DNA from 4 places in the Pseudonocardia sp. GCM10023141 genome. Region 2 is predicted to be linked to each of the others. Evidence: riboswitches for the same ligand, from Rfam matches in the RefSeq annotation. Region 2 holds a riboswitch; each other region holds the start of a gene.
The links. A riboswitch is a leader RNA that binds a small molecule or an ion and turns the genes downstream of it on or off. The one in region 2 is predicted to bind cobalamin.
Positions count from the first base shown of each region.

Region 1: another riboswitch for cobalamin. It lies ahead of ACFPFQ_RS41175 (SAM-dependent methyltransferase); the one in region 2 lies ahead of ACFPFQ_RS45335 (ABC transporter substrate-binding protein).
Region 3: another riboswitch for cobalamin. It lies ahead of cobN (cobaltochelatase subunit CobN); the one in region 2 lies ahead of ACFPFQ_RS45335 (ABC transporter substrate-binding protein).
Region 4: another riboswitch for cobalamin. It lies ahead of metE (5-methyltetrahydropteroyltriglutamate--homocysteine S-methyltransferase); the one in region 2 lies ahead of ACFPFQ_RS45335 (ABC transporter substrate-binding protein).

Region 1 is NZ_JBHSIR010000069.1:55,927-59,905, reverse strand. Features, by position in the region: gene ACFPFQ_RS41185 (DUF998 domain-containing protein) at 1-108, shown strand, start outside; gene cobT (nicotinate-nucleotide--dimethylbenzimidazole phosphoribosyltransferase) at 136-1,872, opposite strand; gene ACFPFQ_RS41175 (SAM-dependent methyltransferase) at 1,860-2,240, opposite strand; cobalamin riboswitch at 2,296-2,416, opposite strand; gene ACFPFQ_RS41170 (MMPL family transporter) at 3,097-3,432, shown strand; gene ACFPFQ_RS41165 (HAD-IA family hydrolase) at 3,426-3,713, shown strand; gene ACFPFQ_RS41160 (cyclodeaminase/cyclohydrolase family protein) at 3,765-3,979, opposite strand, start outside.
Region 2 is NZ_JBHSIR010000082.1:174,976-178,954, reverse strand. Features, by position in the region: gene ACFPFQ_RS45345 (ABC transporter ATP-binding protein) at 1-234, opposite strand, end outside; gene ACFPFQ_RS45340 (FecCD family ABC transporter permease) at 231-1,304, opposite strand; gene ACFPFQ_RS45335 (ABC transporter substrate-binding protein) at 1,309-2,373, opposite strand; cobalamin riboswitch at 2,409-2,592, opposite strand; gene ACFPFQ_RS45330 (dihydrofolate reductase family protein) at 2,647-3,231, opposite strand; gene ACFPFQ_RS45325 (amidohydrolase family protein) at 3,341-3,979, opposite strand, start outside.
Region 3 is NZ_JBHSIR010000018.1:65,339-69,317, forward strand. Features, by position in the region: gene ACFPFQ_RS09725 (precorrin-2 C(20)-methyltransferase) at 1-343, opposite strand, end outside; gene ACFPFQ_RS09730 (precorrin-8X methylmutase) at 346-972, opposite strand; gene ACFPFQ_RS09735 (precorrin-3B synthase) at 969-2,105, opposite strand; cobalamin riboswitch at 2,302-2,423, shown strand; gene cobN (cobaltochelatase subunit CobN) at 2,525-3,979, shown strand, end outside.
Region 4 is NZ_JBHSIR010000087.1:238,402-242,380, forward strand. Features, by position in the region: gene ACFPFQ_RS47805 (NAD(P)-dependent alcohol dehydrogenase) at 1-430, shown strand, start outside; gene ACFPFQ_RS47810 (MFS transporter) at 456-1,808, shown strand; cobalamin riboswitch at 1,958-2,175, shown strand; gene metE (5-methyltetrahydropteroyltriglutamate--homocysteine S-methyltransferase) at 2,301-3,979, shown strand, end outside.

The sequences.
Region 1 (3,979 bases), on a different contig from region 2:
CTGGCCGTGCACCTCGTGCGGGTCTCGTGGCTGCGCCTGAGCGATCGCACCGAGCCGTGGACGGGCGGCGACCCGGCCAACCCGCCCACGGCGCACCTCGGCTCCTGAGGGCGCCGCACCCCGTCCTCGCCGGAGCTATCCCTCCTGCTCGGTCTTGTTCGTGACCCCCGCGGCGTCGAACGTCGCCACGTCCTGCAGCGCCTGGGCCGCGGCCTGCACCACCGGCAGCGCGAGCGCGGCGCCGGTGCCCTCCCCCAGCCTCATGCCGAGGTCGAGCAGCGGCTCCAGCCCGAGGTGCGCGAGCGCGCGGGTGTGACCCGGCTCGGCGGAGCGGTGCCCGGCCACCCAGTAGCCGACGGCGTCGGGTGCCAGCGCCGCGGCCACCAGCGCGGCGGCACCGGCGCTCACGCCGTCGAGCACCACCGGCACGTGCAGTGCGGCCGCACCGAGCAGGTAGCCGGCGAGCCCGGCGTGCTCGAGCCCGCCGAACGCCGCGAGTACCCCGATGGGGTCGGCCGGATCGGGCCGGTGCAGGGCGAGTGCCGCGGCGACGACCGCGGTCTTGTGGGCGAGCGTGGCGTCGTCGATGCCGGTGCCGCGGCCGGTGACCTCCGCCGCGCCGGCTCCGGTGAACGCGCAGATCAGCGCCGCCGCTGACGTCGTGTTCGCGATGCCCATGTCGCCGGTGATGAGGCAGCGGTTGCCGCCTGCGACGAGGTCGCGCGCGGTCTCGATGCCCACCTCGACCGCCGCGACGGCCTGCTCGCGCGTCAGCGCCGGGCCCTGCGAGAGGTCGGCGGTGCCGTCGGCGATGCGGCGCGGGAGCAGACCGGGCAGGTCGGCGGGCAGGGGCGACGCCACCCCGATGTCGACGACGCAGACCTCGGCGCCCACGCGGCGGGCGAACGCGTTGACGACGGCGCCGCCCGCGGTGAAGTTCGCGACCATCTGCGCCGTGACCTCCTGCGGCCACGGTGTCACGCCCTGCGCGTGCACCCCGTGGTCGGCCGCGAACACGGCCACCGCGGCGGGCTCCGGGATGGGTGCCGGGCACTGCCCGGCGATCCCGGCCAGCGTCACGGCCACGGCCTCCACCCGTCCCAGCGAGCCGGGCGGTTTCGTCATCCGGTCCAGCCGGTCGGCCGCGGCCGCCCGCGCGGCGGCGTCGGGCGGTGTGATGGCGGCGACGGTCTCGGCGAGCAGGTCCAACGGGTCCTCCCCCGGTAGTCCACGCAGGCCGAAGGCCTCGTGGTGCACGGCCCACCGCAGCGGTCTGCGGCGGGCCCATCCCGACGACTCGAGTTCCGGTCGGTCGGCGAACTCGGTGACGTGCCCGACGCACAGGTAGGCGACGAGCTCCAGGTGCGGGGGCAGGTCCAGCTCGCGGGCGAGCGCCCGCTCGTCACCGAAGCTGACCCAGCCCACACCCAGGCCCTCCGCGCGGGCGGCGAGCCAGAGGTTCTGGACCGCGCCGACCGTGGAGTAGGGCGCGGTGCGCGGCTGGGTGTGGCGACCCAGCGTATGGCGCCCACCGCGGGTGGGGTCGCACGTGACGGCGATGTTGAGCGGGGTGTCGAGGATCGCCTCGACCCGGACGCTGCGGAACGCGTCCGCCCGCGCCGCCGGCAGCGACGCCGCGTAGTCCGCCCGCGCCGCCGCGACGTGCGCCTGCACCCGCTCGCGGGTGGCGCGGTCGCGGATCAGGACGAAGTCCCACGGCTGCGAGAACCCGACGCTCGGGGCGGCGTGGGCGGCGACCAGCACGCGGTGCAGCGCCGCGTCGTCGATCGGGACGTCGGCCCGGAACCCGGAGCGGACGTCGCGGCGGCCTGCGACGACGCGATGGAACGCGTCCCGCGTCAGCTCGTCCACGGGCCCCCGGCCGCCACGAGGCTCTGCATCTCGGTGATGCCGGGCACGAGGCGCACGGTCAGCTCGCCCACCGTGTCGCGCACCGCCGCCGCCAGCGCGTCGAAGGCGAAGTCACCGCCCGGATCACCCTCCGATGCCACCACCGCCGTTCCGCCCGGGTGGGCGGCGAACCACGCCGCCACCGCGGCGGCCGCGCCCACCGGCACCCGCTCGACCCGCCAGGCCTCGGTGTAGAACAGCACCGTCTGCTCGGCACGCCCCACCTCCGGCACGAACACGACGTCGGCCGCGGCGAGCAGATCCGCCGCCCGCACCGTCACCAGACCCGGATCACCGGGTCCGACACCCACTCCCACCAGCACGTTCACGTCGCTCTCCTCCTCGAGGGTCCGCGCCCTCGCTCCGGGGTGATCGACGGCAGGAAGTGTCCTGGCTCCCGGATCGACACGAGCCGCCCGACCTTCCCGCTGCTGCAGTGGTCACGGGTGGGCGATCGCTTCCCGGTGACAGTGGCGGGACCGCGCCGGATTCCCACCGGCTTCCTCCACTGCCGTCGGCCGAAGCCCAACACAGACGGCGGCGGCGGTCAACGCGGCGTGAGAAGGCCGACCTCGCGCGGGTTCGGGATCACCCCACCCGGGTTGGCCGGGCAGCGCCACCGTCGCGCCGCCGCGACCGCGCCAGTCTCGGCTCGTGACACATCCGGAGGCAGGGATCGAGACGGTGCGGCTGGCGACGTGGAGCGCGCGACATCCGTGGCGGGCGGTGGCGGCGTGGTCGTGTTCGTGGCGCTGTGCGTCGGGACGGGATCCGCGGTCGGTACCGACCAGGGATCGATCAGCGCGTTCTGGATCGGCGAGGCCGGGCGGGCGGAGTCCCTCGCCGCCGCGGCCGGGCTGAGCCCGCCGGAGACCGAGAACATCCTCATCACCTCGGCGGCGGGGCCGCTCGACGAGGTCGCGGCGGCCGCGGCGGACGTCCGCGCCGCGCTGCGCGACGTTCCCGGTGTCGCACGGCACGACCGGGGTGCTGCGCCTCGCGGTGCCGTACGCGGAGAACTCCCCGGAGGGGGCGGCGTCGCTGCAGCGGTTGCGGGGACCCTGCTCCCCCAGGCCTTCGGCACCGCTGTCCGGTGCGGGGTGAGCGGAGATCTCCCGCGGCACCGACTACTCGGCGCACCAGGCCGAGCGCATCCCGTGGGTCATCGGCTCCCGGATGCCGCTGATGACGTTCGCGATCCTCGTGGGCCTCTCCACCGACTACCAGATCTTCGTGGTCTACCGGATCCGCGAGGCGGTGCGGCGCGGGGTGTCGACCCGGCAGGCCGTTCGCGAGGGGATCGCGAGCACGGCGGGCGTCGTCACCAGCGCTGCGGCGGTCATGATCTCGGTGTTCGTGAGCTTCCTGCTCATCAACCGGATCGAGATGAAGCAGGTGGCCGTCGGCCTCACCGCGGCCGTGCTGTTCGACGCCGTGGTGCTGCGGATCCCGATCCTGCCGGCCGCCATGACGATCCTCGGGAGTGGACGTGGTGGCCCCGCTACCGCACCGCGATCCTGAGCAACTCCGCTGACGGTGCGCGCCGCGAGGAGTCGCGGCGCTATGGCTTCCCCGACCTCGTCGATGTGCTGCTCTACTCCCACGAGATCGGGATCGCGAAACCCGACCCGCGCGCGTACCAGCTGACCTGCGAGCGGTTGGCGGTCGAGCCCACCGGAGCGGTGTTCGTCGACGATGTACCGGCCAACGTCGAGGCCGCGCGGCAGATCGGCATGCACGCGGTCCTGCACACCGACGCAAGGCAGACGATCATGGCGGTCGAGGCGCTGTTGCGGAGCTGAGCGCGCGGGGCCCGCGAGATGTCAGAAGGGCGTCCATGCTGACGGTGAACGTCAGGAGGGCGTCCTTCCTGACGTGTGCGACGGCGGGGGCGGGGCGTTCGCCGCCACCAGGCCGTCCGCGGTGGTGATCGCCGCCTCGGCCAGCGCGACGGCCGCGAGCGCGTCACCGCGCAGGTTCGGGTTGCCGTCGCGGGCGAGTCCGGCCGCCAGCGCGGCGACCTCGTGGGCGATCGCCGCGATCTCCGCGGGCACGGCCGAAGCGGCGG
Region 2 (3,979 bases):
CCGCGCCCGGGCCCTGGCCGGCATCGCGGCCAGCCGTTCACCGTGCACGAGCACCTCGCCTGCGGCGGCCGGTCGGATGCCGGCCAATGCCCGCAGCAGCGTGGACTTGCCGGTGCCGTTGGCGCCGACGATCCCGACGACCTCGCCGCCGGCCACGTCGATGTCGACGTGGCGCAGGATGACGCGCCTGCCGATGGCGCACGCGAGCCCGCGGACACTCAGGTGCGCGATCACGACACGGATCCGAAGCTGTAGCGCCGCCGACCGAGCAGCAGCAGGAAGACCGGGGCGCCGATGACACCGGTGACGACGCTGAGCGGGATCTCGCTGGGCGCGGCCAGCGTCCGGGCGGCCACGTCGACCCAGAGCAGGAACAGCCCGCCCGCCAGTGCCGCGACCGGCAGCATCCGGCGGTGGCGCGCACCCACGACGAGCCTGCTGACGTGCGGCAGGATCAGCCCGACGAAGCCGATCCCGCCCGCGACGGCCACCAGTACCCCGATCATGATCGCGAGCAGGACGAAGAGCACGTTGCGCACCAGCCGCACGGGCACGCCCAGCGCGGCGGCCACGTCCGCGCCCGCGGCCAGTGCGTCGAGCCAGCCGTTGCCGGCCAGCAGCACCGCCCCGATCACCGCCACGGCGACGAACGGGAGCAACGACTGTTCCCACGTCGCCCCCGACAGGCTGCCCAGCAGCCAGAACAGCACCGACTGCGCGGCCTGCGGGTCGGCGCTGCGGAACACGAGGAAGCTCGCCATCGCCGCGAACGCCGACGACAACACGGTTCCGGTGAGCACCAGCCGCAGCGGGGTCAGGCCACCCTGGGCCATCGCCACCCCGAACACGAGCAACGCCGCGCCCAGCGCCCCCAGCAACGCACCCGCCGACAGCGCCCACAGCCCCGCGCCGGCGAACGTGCCCAGCGTGATCACGGCGGTCGCGCCGACGCTGGCGCCGGAGGAGACACCGAGCAGGTAGGGGTCGGCGAGCGGGTTGCGCACGAGCGTCTGCATGCCGCTGCCGCCCAGCGCGAGACCGGCACCGACGACGATCGCGAGCACCACGCGGGGCCCGCGGATCTCCCAGACGATCGCGTCGGCCACCGGATCGACGCCCGTGGGGCCACCGAGGAGCCGGTGCCGCAGGACGTCGACGACCACGCCCGGCGAGACGTCGGCCGCGCCGAAGGCCGCCGAGGCGAGCGCGCTCACCACCAGCGCCGCGACGAGCACCAGCAGCACGGCGGCCAGCGGGACGCGGCGCGTGGCTCGCCGGTCGGCGACACGCTCCGAGGTCGGCACCGGTCTACTTCAGGTCGGCCGGCAGCTTCCCGACGATGCCGCTGGGCGGCGCGAGCCCCAACCCTTCGAGCGCGACGCGCAGCTCGTCGGCGGCGTCGATGTTGGGGAAGCCGCTGGTGAACAGGGCCAGCGGGAGCACGACGATCCGGTTCTGCGCCACGACAGTAAGGTCCTTGAGCCCCGGCTGGCTCGTGATCGTCGCCTTCTTCTGCGCGACCTCGTCGGCGTTGCCCGAGCGGTAGTCCATGACGACGATGACGTCGGGCTGTGACTGCGCGACGCTCTCCCAGCTCGCGTGGAACCAGGTGGTGTCCTGTGCCGCGAAGACGTTCGTGCCCCCGGCCGCGTCGATGATCCCCTGCGGCGGGCCGTTGCGCCCCGAGGTGTAGAGGTCGTTCGTGCCGCTGTCGAAGAGCAGGATCTTCGGCTTCGTGGCCGGTCGGGGCGCGTCGGCGAGCGCCTTGAGCCGCGTGTCGAGCTCGGCGAGCGCGGCGCTCGCCTGCTGCTGGTGGCCGGTGAGGACACCGTAGTTGGTGACGTCGGCGCGCACCGCGTCCCAGGGATCCATGGTGCCGAGCTTGGAGTCCTTGCCGGCGCCGGGATCCTGGCGGCAGCTGTCGGAGATCACGTAGGTGGCGATGCCCTTGGCCGCCGCGGACTCGATCGTGACCCCGGACGCACCGGCGAACAGGCCTCTGAAGGAGCCGACCAGCAGGCCGGGCCGCTGGGCGAGCACCGCTTCCATCGAGATGGGGCTCTTGAGCCGCGGCACGCTCTCGATGCCCGGCCCGTAGAGGGCGCTCATCACGGCGTCGTTGCCGGGGGTCAGCGTGGCGGCCGCGAGCTGGCGCAGCGCCCCGATCCTCATCAGCGTGCCGACGTTCGCGGAGTTGCTCGTGGCGACGATGCGCTGCACCGGCGTGGGATAGCTGGCCGGAATACCGCAGTTGGTCACCGTTGCGGTGGCAGGCGCCGCGGTGATCGCCGGGGCCGGCGCGCCACCGCAGGCGGCCAGCGCCGCGGCGACGACGGCCAGTGCGGCCGGGAACCGGAGTCGGGAGATGGTCATGCAGAGGCCTCTGCTCAGGGGCTCGGATCGCGAAGCCCGGACGGCTGTCGGCCAGCAGGTCTTCGGACTCAGGATCATCCGGACGAGGCGCCTTCCCGGACCGTGGGGTCCAGTGGCATGTCGCCTCGCCCGTCACCTTCACCGCTGCGCGTCAGCTCCGGATTCACACCGGATTCCCTGACCCATTCACTGGGCGTGACTGGCCTCGTGGCGGAACCTAGCAGCCCGCCGCACCACCGAGCGGCCCCTGCAGTCCACGTCACCCTGCACCGGTCAGGTGCGCGTGTAGTTCGCGATGATCACGCCCGTGGTGGTCACCACGCTGCTGGTCAGCGTGAACTCGGTCAGCGGGGCCGGACCCTCGAAGAGCCGCGCGCCGCTGCCGAGGGTGATGGGGTGGATCAGCAGCGTGTAGTGGTCGATCAGGCCCGCGGCGTGCAGGCTGCGCACCAGTGCGGTACTGCCGATGATCATCAGGTTCGCGCCGGGACGATCCTTCAGCTCGGCGACGGTCTGCGCCGCGTCACCGCGCAGCAGGACCGAGTTCTCCCAGGCGTCGGCGTCGTCGAGGGTGCGGGACACGACGTACTTCCGGACGCCGTTCATGTGCTTCGTGAACGGGTTGCCGTCCGTGCGGGAGCCCCACGCGGTGATGAAGTCGGTCCAGGTGCGACGGCCGAAGAGCATGTCCGCCGGCTTGCCCATCCCCTTGCCGGCCTCCTGCTGCATCACCTCGTCCTGGAACGCGCCGCCCCAGCCGCCGTGCGTGAACCCGCCGCGCGTGTCCTCGTCGGGACGGCCGAGGCCCTGCACGACGCCGTCGAGGGTGATGCTCAGGTAGGTACCGATCGAACGCATGGGGTGGGTGTCCTTCCGGGTAGCGGACCGCCCCAGCGGCGGCCCGTCACCCGCTACACGAACGACGATCGGCGACATCGACACCCGCCGGCGAAGTTTCGTCGAGGGGTTACTTCTCCCCGTAGAGCTGCTCGTAGTTCTTGTAGAGGATCCGCTGCTTGAGCTCGTCGCTCACCGGAGCACCGTTGATCTTCCAGTACTCGCCCCAGAAGTCGCTCCACGGCTCGTCGGACGCGAAGAGCACGCGGTCCTCACCGATACCGCGCTTCTCGATCTCGGTCATCAGCCAGCGGGCGCCGAAGCCGATCGTCCACGTGGTGTCGCAGTAGACCTGGTAGCCCTCCTCCACCCAGTCGAGGAACTGCGGGACGAGCTTGATGTGGCCGCTGACGCCGCCACCGAAGTGCACCAGGTAGATCTTGACGCGCTTGCCGTAGCGCTCCACCAGCGGGATGAAGTTGTTGATGTCCGAGGCACCACCGGCACTGGTGTGGAAGTGGAACACCAGGTCGTGCTGCTCAGCGGCGTCGAAGCAGGCCTCGGCCAGCTCGCGCGTCTCGTCGTCCCAGGTGTTGGGGTCGGGGTTGCCGCCCAGCAGGAACGTGGTCTTGAGCGCCTTGATGCCGCGCTCACCCGCGCTCTCGAGCGTCTTGAGGGTGAGCTCCTTGTTCTGCGGCAGGATCGAGACCCACAGGCCGCCGACGAGGCGCTCGTTGTTGGTGACGGAGTCGAGCACCAGGTCGTTGAG
Region 3 (3,979 bases), on a different contig from region 2:
AGGAGCCGTAGAACAGCGGGTCGCCCTCGGCGAGCACGACGACGTCGCGGCCGGCCTCGAGGTGGGTGGCCAGCCTGGCCGCGGCCTCGGTGTAGAACGCGTCGATGGCGCCCTGGTAGCCGCCGGGGTGGTCGGTGGTCTCGGTGGTGACGGGGTAGACCAGCGCTTCCTCGATCTGTTCGGCGCGCAGATGCGCCGCGGCGATGCCACGGGCGATGGAGCGGCCGTGGCGCGCCGAGTGGTAGGCGATCACGTCGGCGGCGGCGATGACGCGCGCTGCCTTGATCGTGATGAGCTCGGGGTCGCCGGGGCCGACCCCCACCCCGTAGAGCTTGCCGGGCACGCCTACTCCTGCTCGCTGGCCAGCGCGTTGACCGCGGCGACCGTGATGGCCGAGCCGCCGCGGCGGCCGTGGACGACGAGGTGCTCGATGCCGTAGGCCGCGAGCGCCTCCTTGGACTCGGCGGCGCCGATGAACCCGACCGGGATCCCGATCACGGCGGCCGGACGCGGGGCGCCGGCATCGAGCATGTCGAGGAGGTGGAACAGCGCGGTGGGGGCGTTGCCGATCGCGACGACGGCCCCGTCGAGGTGCTCGCGCCACAGCTCCAGCGCCGCGGCGCTGCGGGTGTTGCCCAGCTGCGCGGCCAGCGCCGGGACGCGGGGGTCGCGCAGCGTGCAGAGCACCTCGTTGGCGGCGGGCAGCCGGGTGCGCGTGATGCCGGAGGCCACCATCATGGCGTCGCAGAGGATCGGGGCACCGGCCCGCAGCGCCGCCCGGCCCGCGGCGACGACGCCCGGGGAGAAGCCGATGTCCTGGGGCAGGTCCACCTGGCCGCAGGCGTGGATCATGCGCACGGCGACGTGGGCGACGTCGGGCGGCAGGCCCGAGAGGTCGGCCTCGGCCCGGATCGTCGCGAACGACTGCCGGTAGATCTCCGCGCCGTCGCGGATGTAGGTGCGGGTGCTCACAAGCCGTCCTGCCGTTCGCCGTCGATCAGGTAGCCGCCGTCCGCGAGCGCCACGGCGTCGACGTGCGGCGCGTGCGGTGCCCCGCAGCGGCGCTCGCAGCCCGAGACGTGGGTGCGGCGGTGGATCAGGGGGAGCGCGGTGCGGGCGTCGGCCCGGACGTCGGCGAGCGCCTTCGCGCAGCCCGGCCGGCCCGCGCAGGCGCTGAGCAGCGGCGCGGGCGACGCCGGGTCCACGACCAGACCGGCGGCGGCCAGCCGTGCGGCTGCGTCGGCGGTCGGCAGCACGATCGACCGCCACGGCGTGACGACCACCCGCTGCGCGGCGTCGGCCAGTACCAGCAGTTGGGCGGCCGTCAACTCCCCGAGCACCGGAGCGACGGCCAGCGCGGTGCCCCCGTCGGCACGCCGCACCGGACCCACCCCCGCGAGTCGGGACGGAAGGACCCGCGAGTCGGGACGGATCGCCCCGCGAGTCGGGGCGGATGGACCCGCGAGTCGGGCCCGGTCGGCCTCGGGAAGCTCGATCGCGCGCCAGGCGCTGCCACGGACCTGCAGGAACGTGGTGGCGGCGCGCACCAGCAGCGCGACGGCGTCCTCGGTCCGCGCGGTGACGCCGGTCTCGGTGCCGGCCACGACCAGCGTGCCGGTGGCGGCGTCGAGAGCCTGCCAGCACAGGTCCGGTTGCTCGGCGGCGACGTCGCCACGACCGTCGTCGAGTGCGAAGAGGAACCGGCCCGACAGCCCGGCGAGCTCCGGGCGGGCGCACAGCGCCCGGTCCAGCGCCGGGGCCAGCTCCCGGACGTCGGCGAGGCCACCGGCGATGCCCGACAGCGGTGACGCGAGCACGTTGCGCACCCGCTCGTGGGTGCGCGAGGGCAGCAGCCCGCAGCCGGTGAGCCGGCGCTCCAGCTCGGGGTCGCTGCGATCGAGGCCGCGCAGCTGCAGGTTGCCCCGCGACGTCAGGTGGATCTTCCCGTCGCCGAGGTCCTCGGCGCAGGCGGCCAGCACCCACAGCGCGGCCGCGTCGACCTGTCCGCCCGGCAGCCGGACGCGCGCGAGCGCGCCGTCGGCGGCGTCGTGCGGGGCGAGGACGCCGGGACAGGCGTCGACGCGGACACGGACGGGGGTGGGCACCGGGTCACTGTAATCACGCACGCCGGTGAGCCGGGGGAGCCGACGATCACACTCCGTGCCGCACCGGGATGTCAGCAAGGTGGCCTTCCAGACGTTCAACGTCAGGAAGGCCACCTTGCTGAGATGCGGGACCGGCTTGACTCCCGCCCCGACGCCACCGACAGTGAGGCGCACAACTGCACAGCGCGAGCGGGTCCAGGAAGCCGGTGCGAGTCCGGCGCGGTCCCGCCACTGTCACCGGGGAGCGAACCCCGTCAACGGCCACGGGGTAGCACCCGGAAGGCCGGGGCGAGCGTCGATCCGGGAGCCAGGACACTGCCCCGCTCGCTCGCCACCATGACCTGGGACGAGGATCCCGAGGAAGGTAATCCCATGCGCTGCGCCGCGTGCCGCTGTTTCGTGCCCGAGGGCGTCTCCTCGTGATCCTGCTGCTCTCCACGTCCGACACCGACCTGCTGTCGGCCCGCGCGAGCGGGGCCGGCTTCCGGTTGGCCAACCCGGCCCGCCTACTCGTCGACGATCTTCCCGCCCTGCTCGACGGCGCCGACGTCGTGGTCGTCCGCATCCTCGGTGGCCGCAGGTACTGGGAGGACGGCCTCGACGCCCTCGTCGCCTCCGGCAAGCCGCTGGTGGCGCTCGGTGGTGAGCAGGCGCCCGACGCGGAGATGATGCAGCAGGGGACCGTGCCCGCCGGCGTCGCCGCCGAGGCGCACGCGTACCTCGCGCAGGGTGGCCCGGCCAACCTCGCGCAGCTGCACGCGTTCCTGTCCGACACGCTGCTGTTCACCGGGGAGGGCTTCGAGCCCCCGACCGCGCTCCCGACGTGGGGCGTGCTCGAGCGCACCGCGCGGGAGACCAGTGGCCCCACCGTCGCGGTGCTCTACTACCGCGCCCAGCAGCTCGCCGGGAACACCACCTACGTCGAGGCGCTGTGCACCGCGATCGAGGACGCCGGTGGCCGCGCGCTGCCGGTGTACTGCGCGTCGTTGCGCCAGGCCGAGCCCGCCCTGCTCGAGAAGCTGCGCGAGGCCGACGCGCTGGTCGTCACGGTGCTGGCCGCCGGTGGTACCAAGCCCGCGTCGGCGAGTGCCGGTGGCGACGACGAGGCGTGGGACGTGACCGAGCTCGCCGCGCTCGACGTGCCGATCCTGCAGGGCCTGTGCCTCACCAGCAGCCGCGCGGCCTGGGCCGACGGCGACGACGGCCTGACGCCGCTCGACGTCGCCACGCAGGTGGCCGTCCCCGAGTTCGACGGGCGGCTGATCACCGTGCCGTTCTCGTTCAAGGAGATCGACGCGGACGGCCTGTCGGTCTACGTGCCCGACCCCGAGCGGGCCGCTCGCGTCGCGGGGATCGCGGTGCGCCACGCGGGGCTGCGGCAGATCCCCAACGCCGACAAGCGGATCGTGCTGATGCTCAGCGCGTACCCCACCAAGCACGCGCGGATCGGCAACGCCGTCGGGCTCGACACCCCGGCCAGCGCGGTCGCCCTGCTGCAGGCGATGCAGGCCGCCGGGTACGTGATCGGGGAACTGCCCGGTGTCGCGGAGTCCGACGGTGACGCGCTGATCCACGCGTTGATCGCCGCAGGCGGGCAGGACCCGGAGTGGCTCACCGAGGAGGCGCTGGAGTCCAACCCGGTGCGGATCTCCGCGGCCCGCTACCGGCAGTGGTTCGCCGGGTTGCCCGCGGACTTCCGCGAGGATGTGGAGAACCACTGGGGCACCGCGCCGGGTGAGCTGTTCGTCGACCGCAGCACCGACCGTGACGGCGAGATCGTGGTCGCGGCGATGCGCGCCGGCAACGTCGTGATCATCGTGCAGCCGCCGCGCGGGTTCGGCGAGAACCCGGTGGCGATCTACCACGACCCGGAC
Region 4 (3,979 bases), on a different contig from region 2:
GGTCGTCACCGACGTCAACGACGCCCGGCTTGCCGTGGCCCGCTCGCTGGGCGCGACAGCGACGATCAACACCGCGGAGCGGGCCCCGGAGCTGACGGGCGTGCACCGGCTGCTGGAGTGCTCCGGCCATCCGGCGGCGCTGTGGCAGGGCATCCGCACGCTGGGTCCCGCGGCCCGCGCCACCGTCGTCGGGCAGGCCGCGCCGTCGGTGGACGGGCTGCCGCTGGCCTTCCTGCAGCGCTACGAGATCGACCTGGTGACCGCGTTCCGGTACGCGCACGCGTTCCCGACCGCGATCGCGCTCGTCGAGCGGGGTGTCGTCGACATCGACGCCGTGCTCACGGGCCGCTTTCCGCTCGACAGAACGGCCGAGGCGCTGCGCGCTCCGGTACTCGACCCGTCACACCTGAAGGTCGTCATCCGCCCCTGATCGACTTGACTCCATTCGAGGACGCATGGACACCATCGCGAGCACCCCGACCACGATCGATCCCGCCCGCCGCAAGGGCGTGCGCCGAGCAGCCTGGGCCGGCCTCATCGGCACGGCGCTGGAGCAGTACGACTTCGTCATCTACGGCACGGCCTCGGCGCTGGTCTTCAGCAAGCTGTTCTTCCCGAACATCACCCCTGCCGCCGGCATCCTCGCCAGCTTCAGCGCCTACGCCGTCGGCTTCGCGGCCCGGCCGCTCGGTGGCCTGTTCTTCTCCCACTTCGGCGACCGGCTCGGGCGCAAGTGGGTGCTCGTCGCCACCCTGATGCTGATGGGCGGCGCGACGCTCGCGATCGGGCTGCTGCCGACCTACGGGCAGGTCGGGCTGCTGGCGCCGATCCTGCTGGTGGTCTGCCGGTTCTTCCAGGGGTTCGGGGCCGGTGCCGAGCAGGCAGGCGGTGCGACGCTGCTGACCGAGACGGCCTATCCGGGGCGTCGCGGGCGGCTGGCATCGCTCGTGATGACCGGTGCGGCACTGGGCACCGCGCTCGGTGCGCTGGCGTGGATCCTCGTGCAACTGCTGCCGACCGAGGCGGTGCTGGAATGGGGATGGCGGCTGGTGTTCCTCAGCAGCATCTTCGTGACGATCGCGGCGTGGATCATCCGCAGGCGGCTGCAGGAGAGCCCGGTGTTCGCCGAGCTCAAGGAGCAGCACGCGGAGCCGAAGGCGCCGCTGCGCGAGGTGCTCGAACACGGGCGCAAGCCGGTGCTGCTGGCGCTGTTCATGAACGTCGGCGTGACGGCGCAGTCCTACACCTACCAGGTGTTCATGGCGTCCTACCTGATCTCCGCCGTGGGTGTGGACCCGTCGTTCGTGCCGCCGGTGCTGCTCGTCGGCGCGATCTGCGGCGGCATCGGTGCCGTCGGGTTCGGCATCCTGTCCGACCGCTTCGGACGTCGCCCGATCTACCTCGCGGTCGTCTCGGCGCTGGTCGTGCTGCCCGGCCCCACGTTCATCGCGCTGAGCACCGGCTCGGCGTGGGCGATCTACGCCGCGATCATCGTGGGCTTCCTGCTGGCCGGGCAGGGCGCCGTCGCGGTGCAGATGAGCTGGTTCCCGGAGATGTTCGGCAACCGCTACCGCTACGCCGGGGTCGCGCTCGCGCGCGAGTTCTCGTCGGTGCTCGGTGGCGGCGTGGCCCCGCTGATCTGCGCGGCGCTGATCAGCGCGTTCACCGGGTCCTGGATCCCGGTGGCGGCCTACATGATGCTGATGGCGATCATCAGCGTGGTGGCCACGTTGATGTCGCCGGAGACGCTCAACCGCGACCTCAACGTGCCCGAGGACGCGACCGATCCGGTGCCGGCGGCGCGCTGACACCCCCGCTGACACCCCATTGCAGGAAGGCCACCTTGCCGCAAGAATCTTGCGGCAAGGTGGCCTTCCTGCAACGCGGGAACGGGTCCCGGCCCGGCGGCGGCACGTGCCCAACGTCACGGCCAGGTGCGACGTCGCCGGGCGCCGCTATAGTCCGAAGCGCTGGTGGTTCGGGCCCGTCGCAGTACGGGCGGGTCCGAGGCAAGAGGGAACCCGGTGAGAATCCGGGGCTGCCCCGCAGCGGTGAGTGGGAACGAGAGCCGTCAACGAGCACTGGGTCGAAGGGCCTGGGAAGCGACGGTCGGTAGGTGCGCCGGGAGGCGCGTGCCCGCGAGTCCGAAGACCTGCCACCGGTGTGCGCACCCGACGGTTGCGCGCGGATCCGTGGCCTCGTGGGAGGGCCGTGCGGATGTCCGGGGCACCGGTGTGCCCGGGCGCCGTCGTGCTTCCCGCGACGCGGCGGATCCTCCGTCCGCTCGCGAGGAGAGAGCAGTGACTCCCAGCAACACCATCGGCACGACCGTTCTGGGCTATCCCCGGATCGGCCCGGACCGTGAGCTCAAGAAGGCCGTCGAGAAGTACTGGGCGGGCACGCTCGACCAGGACGGCCTACGCGCCGTCGGCGCCGGGCTGCGCCGCGACACCTGGGCGCAGCTGCGTGCCGCCGGGCTCGACTCGGTGCCCGGCAACACGTTCTCCTACTACGACCAGGTGCTCGACACCGCCCGCATCCTCGGCGCGGTGCCGCCGCGCTTCGCCGCGCTCGGGCTCGACGACCTCGACACCCTGTTCGCGATGGCCAGGGGCCACGGTTCGGTGCCGGCGCTGGAGATGACGAAGTTCTTCGACACCAACTACCACTACCTGGTGCCCGAGGTGGGCCCCGACACCGCGATCACCCTCGCCGACCGCAAGCCGGTCGAGGAGTTCACCGAAGCGCTCGCGGCCGGTGTGCCGACACGTCCGGTCCTGATCGGGCCGGTCACGTTCCTGCTGCTGGCGAAGGCCGCACCGGGGGCTCCGGCCGGTTTCAGCCCGCTCGACCTGCTCGAGCCCGTGCTCGACGCGTACGCCGCGCTGCTCGCCGAGCTCGGCGCGGCCGGAGCCGAGTGGGTGCAGCTCGACGAGCCGGCCTTCACCGCCGACCGCGCGGCAGCCGAGCTGGACGCGCTCGCCGTCGCCTACCGCAGGCTCGGCGCGGTGGCGGGCCGACCGAAGATCCTCGTGGCCGGGTACTACAGCAACTTCGGCCCGGCGCTGCCGGTGCTGGCGGCCAGCCCGGTCGAGGCGATCGCGCTGGACCTGGTGGCGGGCCTCGATGACCTCGACCTGGCTGCGACGCTCCCGGCGCTGCAGCACAAGACGCTGCTCGCGGGCGTCGTCGACGGGCACAACGTGTGGCGCACCGACCTGGAGACGGCGCTCGCCCGCGCCGCCACGCTGATGGGCCCGGCCGGCTCGGTCGAGATCAGCTCGTCCTGCTCGCTGCTGCACGTGCCCTACGACGTCGACGTCGAGACCAACCTGGCCGCCACCGTGCGCGACCGGCTCGCGTTCGCGAAGCAGAAGGTGGCCGAGGTCGTGCTGCTGGGCCGGGCCCTGCGCGAGGGGCGGCAGAGCGTTTCCGCCGAGTTCGACGCGGCTGCCGCGCTGCGCAACGCCGACCGCTCCGGTGAGCGCAACGAGCAGGTGCGGGCCCGCCTCGCCGCACTCGGCGCCGATCACTACGCCCGCGGGTCGGCTGCCGACCGGGTCGTGGCCCAGCGCCTGCACCTGCAGCTGCCGCCGGTGCCGACCACCACGATCGGCTCGTTCCCGCAGACCCGCGCGATCCGCTCCGACCGGGCCGCCCACCGCGCGGGGAAGCTCGACGACGTCGAGTACGAGCGTCGCATGCGTGCGGAGATCGAGCGCGTGATCCGGCTGCAGGAGGACCTCGGCCTCGACGTGCTGGTGCACGGCGAGCCGGAGCGCAACGACATGGTCCAGTACTTCGCCGAGAACCTCGACGGCTTCGCCACCACCGAGCACGGTTGGGTGCAGTCCTACGGTTCGCGCTGCGTACGCCCGCCGGTGATCTACGCCGACGTGTCGCGGCCGAGGCCGATCACGGTGGCGTGGAGCACCTACGCGCAGTCGCTGACGCAGCGTCCGGTCAAGGCGATGCTGAC